DNA from 2 places in the Nocardioides sambongensis genome. Region 2 is predicted to be linked to the other one. Evidence: predicted binding sites of a transcription regulator. Region 2 holds the regulator's gene; the other holds the start of a gene.
What was found. Region 2 encodes LexA, which represses DNA repair genes until DNA is damaged. Its sites were predicted from a motif close to TCGAACANNTGTTCGA; they were not measured.
Positions count from the first base shown of each region.

Region 1: FIV43_RS23235 (DUF222 domain-containing protein) is a predicted target of LexA. The motif match lies at 1,620-1,635, and genes of this name have one in related genera.

Region 1 is NZ_CP041091.1:3,310,756-3,314,158, forward strand. It holds gene FIV43_RS15580 (hypothetical protein) at 1-240, shown strand, start outside; gene FIV43_RS23230 (HNH endonuclease signature motif containing protein) at 266-889, opposite strand; gene FIV43_RS23235 (DUF222 domain-containing protein) at 931-1,437, opposite strand; gene FIV43_RS23240 (hypothetical protein) at 1,794-1,916, shown strand; gene FIV43_RS15595 (S8/S53 family peptidase) at 2,268-3,403, opposite strand, start outside.
Region 2 is NZ_CP041091.1:2,738,015-2,741,417, forward strand. It holds gene FIV43_RS12945 (hypothetical protein) at 17-343, shown strand; gene FIV43_RS12950 (LysM peptidoglycan-binding domain-containing protein) at 526-903, opposite strand; gene lexA (transcriptional repressor LexA) at 1,313-2,044, shown strand; gene FIV43_RS12960 (MXAN_6640 family putative metalloprotease) at 2,250-3,403, shown strand, end outside.

The sequences.
Region 1 (3,403 bases), 570 kb from region 2:
CGCTCCAACCGGATCACCTGGTTCATCAACAGCCAGCCGGTCGCCACGATGCCCACCACGAAGGGGCTCCGGAACAAGCCCCTGGTGATCCGCTACAGCATGGAAGGCGGTCGGGGCGAGCACAACACCACCAAGTTCTACTCCGACTGGGTGCGGGCGTTCCCGAGCGACACCGGGCGCTCGCCGGTGTCGAAGACGCGGCTGAAGAAGGCGTCCTCGGGGTTCTGCGCGGCTGGGTGAGGCGCGAGCCCTTGTCCGTGGCGGCTCAGGTCCGTCGGTGGTATCTGCGGTCGCCGTTGGGGAGCCGGGTGGTGGTGTAGGTGGGGTCGTGTTCGCGGTGGTGGTGGAAGGAGCAGAGCAACACCCCGTCGGCGAGGTCGGTGCGGCCGCCTTTCGACCAGGGGTCCAGATGATGGGCTTCGCACCACCGGGCTGGGATGGTGCAACCCTCGCCGCGGCAGGTCTTGTCCCGGAGTCGTAGTGCGGTGCGTTGGGCTGTGGTGAACAGCCGGCGGGATCTGCCGAGGTCGAGGAGTTCGGACTTGCCGCCGAGGACGGCGGGGAGGATCTTGGCGGTGCAGGCCAGGCGTCGGGCTGCGTGGGCGCTGATCCGCTGCTCCCCGTCGGTGTCGTGGCTGGGGTCGAGGAGTCCGGCCGTGGCGAGGTCGCGGGTGAGCTGGGTGTGGTCGATGGTGACGACCACGGTGGTCGCGTCCCCACCATGCGCCGGCAGATGCGCAGGGTCGAGGTGCTCCAGAAGTGCTCCGAACGCCAGGCCGCGGGCGTGGTGTTGCGGCAGACGTTCGGCGTCTGGGTTGGCGCCCGTTCTTGCGTCCTGGTCGGAGGCGTGGTGGCGGGGTGAGGTGTAGGCGTCGAGGTAGGTCGCCAACCGTGCCGCGACCGGGTCGGGGACCAGGGCGGTGATCCGGGTCAGCCCGTCGCCCAGGGACCGGATCCGAAGGCTGGTCTTGGCGTGCGCGGCGGCTTCGAGGGCGGCGAGGCGTTTGGCGTCTTCCTCTTCGGCGATCTCGGGGCCACGACGTCGAGGATCCGGTCCGTGAGGCGGCGTAGCTCTTTCGGACCGAACCCGCCCTCGGGGACCCCGGGCCGGTCGCCGGCGCCGAGAGCGACGAGGTCGGTCTCGGCCCGCTGCCGCGCCTTGGTGTCGATCCGGGCCGGCAGGGCGTCCAGTCCGGTGGTGATCACCCGGGCTTGTTCCAGGGACAGTGCGCCGCGGGCCATCGCTGCCCCCACCCGCGGCCAGGACTCGTCGATCGCGGTGGCGACCTTCGACTCCGCACGCAGCCGGCCGGGGTCGGTGCCGGTCCGCAGCGCCACCCAGCCGGCGACATCCCGCGCCCCATGGGTCGAGGCGATATCAGTCGACGCGGCCAGGACCCGCATCCGCAGCTCGACGACCTGCGCCTCGAGCGCCACCAACCCCTCAACAGTTCTTCCCGTTCGGGCACGGTGAGGAACCCGGGCTGACGCTCCGCGACCTCACCCAACGCGTCCCGGCACACCGCGACCGCCTCGCCCAACGGGGTGCGGGTGCCGGTCAGCGACATCGGGAGAACCTTCCGAGACAGGTGCAGCAGATGCCCCGATTCTACGTGATGTCGAACACCAGTTCGACCCCTGCCGGGAGGTTTGTGGAATCGTTCCCGCAGGTCAGAGCCTGTTTTCCACAGATCGTCCGCAGGTCACTGGCCCGGCCTGTGACCACTGGGCAGGACGGGACCTCTCCCCTGCGCCCGGCTGCACCTGCCGGTCAGCACGGCTACCGTCGGACCATGGTGCGCATCGGAGCGATCGTCGGCGACGAGCAACGTGCCGAGGTCGCACGTCTGGAGGCCCTCGACGCCACTCGCGTGGCGGGGGACCACCCCGATGGTCCGAACACCCACCATGGATGACCCGGGGACCCGCCGACGTCTCGAGGCCGAGCGGGACCACACCGTGAGCCGCCTGACCGGCCTCACCACCGACCACGGGGCGGTGGTCGCCGCGTCCCGCGACACCAATGCGGACGACGAACACGACCCGGAAGGCGCGACCATCGCCTTCGAGCGCTCCCAGGTCGACGCGCTCATCCGCCAGGCACGCGCGCACCTCGACGAGCTCGACGCAGCGCTCGCGCGGGTCGACGCGGGCACCTACGGGGTCTGCGAGTCCTGCGATCGCACCATCCCCGGGGCCGCCTGGAGGCACGACCCGAGGCTCGTTGCTGCATCGACTGCGCGCAGCGTCGGCAACGGTGATGACGACTACCTCGCTCGCACCCACGCAATCGTCTGGTTGTCCGCCAGGCTCCCCATGGCCACGGAGTGCAGGCCAGGTCCGGGGGGACGCTCCCAGGTCGTCAGTGGCACGACCTGCACCCCGATCCGGTAGTGACGCCCCTTCTTCAACGCGGTCCGTCCGAGCGGCACGCGGATCGTCCGCCAGTCGCCGGCACCGATGCTGACCGTGACCCGTCGCTGATACTGACCGACGGATCCGGCCAGTTGCGGCGAGCACGAGCGGTTCGGGGACGTGCAGATCCAGACGCGGGCCTCGATCCATTCGCCGAGAAGCCGTGTCCCGGACCGTACGTCGACCGCGACCGATCGGCGATCCTTGGTGGTGCGCACGCGAGAACCGCGAACGCTGAGCGCGCTGCGTGGCACGCCGGCCCGATTGCCTTCGATCCGTGGCGTGAGGAAGTAGGCCTCGTTGTTGGTCGTCGGACACCTGGACAGGAACTCCTCGTCGTCGCCGAAGGTGTAGTAGTCGAGCGTCGCGTTGCCGTACCAGGGGTTGTTGGTCGAGCAGCTCGACTCCTGCGCCGAGGACCAGCGGCCGCTCGCGGTCGACGGAGCCCGGCGAGCCGGTGAGGCGATGGTGAAGGTCGTCGGTGTGACGGCCAGGACCGGCTCGTCGGTCGCGCCGTAGCCCGGCACGCCCCTCACGGTGACCGGGTCGCCGACGGCGAGTCCGTGGTCGGTCGTGGTGCGCAGCACCGACACCGGCTCCCCGGCGACGTTCCGGGAGATCGCCGAGGTCAGCGTGCCGTTCAGGCTGCGGTCGACGAGCGAGATGGGGGCCTCCCAGTCGAGGACCTCGTCGAACTCGTCGTCGGGGTCGATGACGGCATAGATCGGTTGTCCCAGCTGGCCGGCGAAGTTCGCCGGCGGCGTCCACCGGGCGGTGGCTACGGCGTCGTCGCGGCTCTCGATCGTCCTGGTCACCTTCGACTCGGCGATCTGATAGCCGCCACGTGCCGGGTCGCCCAGATAGAAGCGGACCACCAGTGGCCGGGAGACGCTCGCCGGCAACGGGTTCAGTGCCTCGTTGTGCACCGTGGCACTGATCTGGAGCGGCTGTCCGACCGGCAGGGCGTCGGGTGGCCGGCACACGCCGT
Region 2 (3,403 bases):
CAGGGAGAATGAACCCGTGAGTGGGAAGCGCGCCGGCGATCGACAGCAGCGGAGGTTCCGCCCCACCTATCTCCTGCTCGCCGGGGGCATCACGCTCAGCCTGGTCGCGTGGGGCTACCTGGTGTACGCCGCGATCGACTTCGGCGCCACCGCCCGCCAGGACGGCGACGCCGCCGCCTGGGGATTCCTCGTGCTGGCCGCCATCGGCGCCGTGGCGTGCCTGTTCCTCTCCTTCATGCTCATCGTGCGCCTCTCCCGCGCGCTCGGACTGACTCACGCACCGGAGCCACGACCGAAGCGCGACCCCTCGACACCCAAGGGCGGGCGGCGCGCGTCGCGCTGAACGCCGCGGCGATCACCGAGGGTGCGACCTCGGACCCAGCGAACAGCGCGAGGGCGGGATCTCGGCGATCCCGCCCCTCGTCTTCCCCTGTGGGCCTTGGCAGGGCCCCTGCGTCCACCGGGGTCGAAGCGATGGACACGAGTCTTGGTGGCGAGGGCCCGTGGCGCCTCAGCCGTCAACCGTCACTCGGTCGGGACGCGCAGGTCCTGACCGGCGTAGACCACGCTCGAGTCCAGGGCGTTGAGCTCCTGGATGCGGTCCATCACCGAGCGGACGTCGCCGTCGCCGGTGCTCGCCGCGGCGTCGCTCGCGATCTCCCACAGCGTGTCGCCGTGCCCGACGGTGACCACCTCGACCGGCGCCTCTCCCTGCTCGGAGGTGGCGATCGAGCCGGAGGCCAGCCAGATGCCGAGGCCGAAGGCGACCATCAGCCCGAGCGCGAAGACCACGGCACGCCCGCGGCGGGTGAGCCGGACACCCGGTCGGCGTGAGCTCGTCGCACGGCGGACGTCGCGGGCCGGCGTCGTACGGGAAACGGGGGAAAGGGTGATCGTGCTCATGGTGACCTCCGGGGGAAGTGGCTCCGCGAGCGGAACCTCGGGTCGGTTGGCGTGCGATCGAGACTCTGGCGAAGGCCCCCGACAGATCCCGCGGACTGCGTCCGACGGGAAGTCCGGCGGGCCTCTCGACCATCAGTTCGAATCGAACACCTGTACGACGTTAGATCATCTGTTCGAACGAGGTCAAGAGGTTGTTCGAATCGATGTTCGAACCCTACGGCGGCGACCGGCGACCGCTCGGGGCGGCGACGAGCGACCGCGGCGCCGACACGCCCGCTTCGAACAGGTGTTTGATCCGAGTCGCGGATGGGCGCTACCGTCGACACACGAGCCGGCCCGCAGCTCGCTCCGCCCCACGGCTGTCCCGACGCTGCGCCAGCACGGCACCCAGCACTCCCAGGAGGATCCGATGACGGGCAAGAAGACTCCCGGCAAGGCAGCCGTGCGCGAGTTCCCCGACGGCCCGCCGGACGCCACCGGCCTCACCCCGCGTCAGCAGCGGATCCTGGCCACCATCAAGGACTCCATCGAGGTCCGCGGCTATCCGCCCAGCATGCGCGAGATCGGCGCGGCGGTGGGCCTCACCAGCACCTCGAGCGTGGCCCACCAGCTGCGGATGCTGGAGGAGAAGGGCTTCCTCAAGCGCGACCCGAACCGCCCCCGCGCGATCGAGGTGTTCCTGCCCGAGGTGATGGCGGCACGCCGTTCCATCTCCGGGGCCGAGGAGAGCAGCGTCGACGAGACCGGCGTCGGCGATGCCAACCCGCAGGCCACCAACGTCCCGGTCGTCGGGCGGATCGCCGCCGGCGGACCGATCCTCGCCGAGGAGCGCGTCGAAGACGTCTTCCCGCTCCCGCGCCAGCTCGTCGGCGACGGTCAACTCTTCCTGCTCGAGGTCAGTGGCGAGTCGATGATCGACGCTGCCATCTGCAACGGCGACTACGTGGTGATCCGCCAGCAGAACACCGCGGAGAACGGCGAGATCGTGGCCGCGATGATCGACGGCGAGGCGACGGTCAAGACGTTCCAGCGCAAGGAGGGGAAGGTCTGGCTGCTGCCGCACAACGCGTCGTTCGACCCGATCGACGGCACCCACGCCACCATCCTCGGCAAGGTCACCGCGGTGCTGCGTCGGGTCTGACGCGACACCCCGGTCGCCCGTCCGGGTGGCCCCGGGTGTCGCGTCAGATGGAGTTGGAGGGACCGGCTGCGTAGGCTCAGGCGGTCCCTCCTCCGTCTGCTCCCCCAGCGAAAGCAGTCCCACGTTGCGCTCTCGTCGTACGGCGTCCATCGGTGCCGCCTTCGCCACCACCGCCGCCCTCGTCCTGATCGGCATGCCTGCAGGCGTGGCTGCACCGACCCCGATGGACAACCCCGGGCTGAGCAGCTCGCCGACGGACCCGGCCGATCCTGCGGCACCGGGTGAGCCGACCGCCCTGGCCGAGGACGCGCTGGCAACGGTGGAGGACCTGCTCGAGGACGGCACTGCCACGCCCGAGACGTTGGCCGATCCCGGCACCACCACCGCCGACGGCGCGACCAGCACGGTGACCGAGTCCGACCTGACCCTGGCGCTGCGCGACCTGGCGGTGCGCGCCAGCTCGCTGACCGGCGAGGAGCGGGCGGAGGCGGAGCGGCTGCTGGCCCGACCTGCCGGCGACGGCAGCACCGGCAAGTGCTCGCTGCACGGCACCTATGGCGACGTCACCTGCTACCGCGAGGCCGCGACCCCGAAGAGCACCTGCTCCGACGTGGTCTGCGTGCACTGGGTGAACAAGGGATCGGCCCTCGGCGCCGGCGAGAAGGGCGACAGCTACAACGCGGTCCCCACCGAGGACGACGGCCCGGGCGGCGCGTGGGACGGCACCGCCGGCGACGGCATCCCCGACTACGTCGAGGTCGTGCTCGCCGAGATGAGCCACGTGGTGGGCACCTACGCCGACGCGGGCTATCGCAGCGTGGTCTCCGACGACGGGCTCGGCGGCAACGACCTGCCCGACATCTACCTCGGCGAGATCGGCCAGCAGGGCCTCTACGGCTACTGCACCACCGACGACCCGGCTGTCCTCGAGGACGACCAGGACGGCACCGCGCACGTCGCGAGCTGGGCCTACTGCGTCCTCGACAACGACTACGCCGCCAGCGAGTTCCCCGCGCACACGCCGCTGGGGAACATGCAGGTGACGGCGGCCCACGAGTACTTCCACGCCGTGCAGTACGCCTACGACGTGGACGAGGACTCCTGGATCCTCGAAGCGACCGCGACGTGGGCCGAGGACTACCTCTACGACGACGTCAACGACAACGTGAACTACCTGCGCTACGGGCCGCTCGGGCGTCCGGCGCAGTCGCTCGACACCTTCGGCGGGTCCGCCCACTACGGCACCTGGATCTTCTTCCGCTACCTGACCGACCGCTACCCTGCCGCCACCGCCGGGCTGCCCGACCTGATCCGCGAGCTGTGGGAGTCCCTCGCGCACGACGGCGCGGGCGCGAAGGG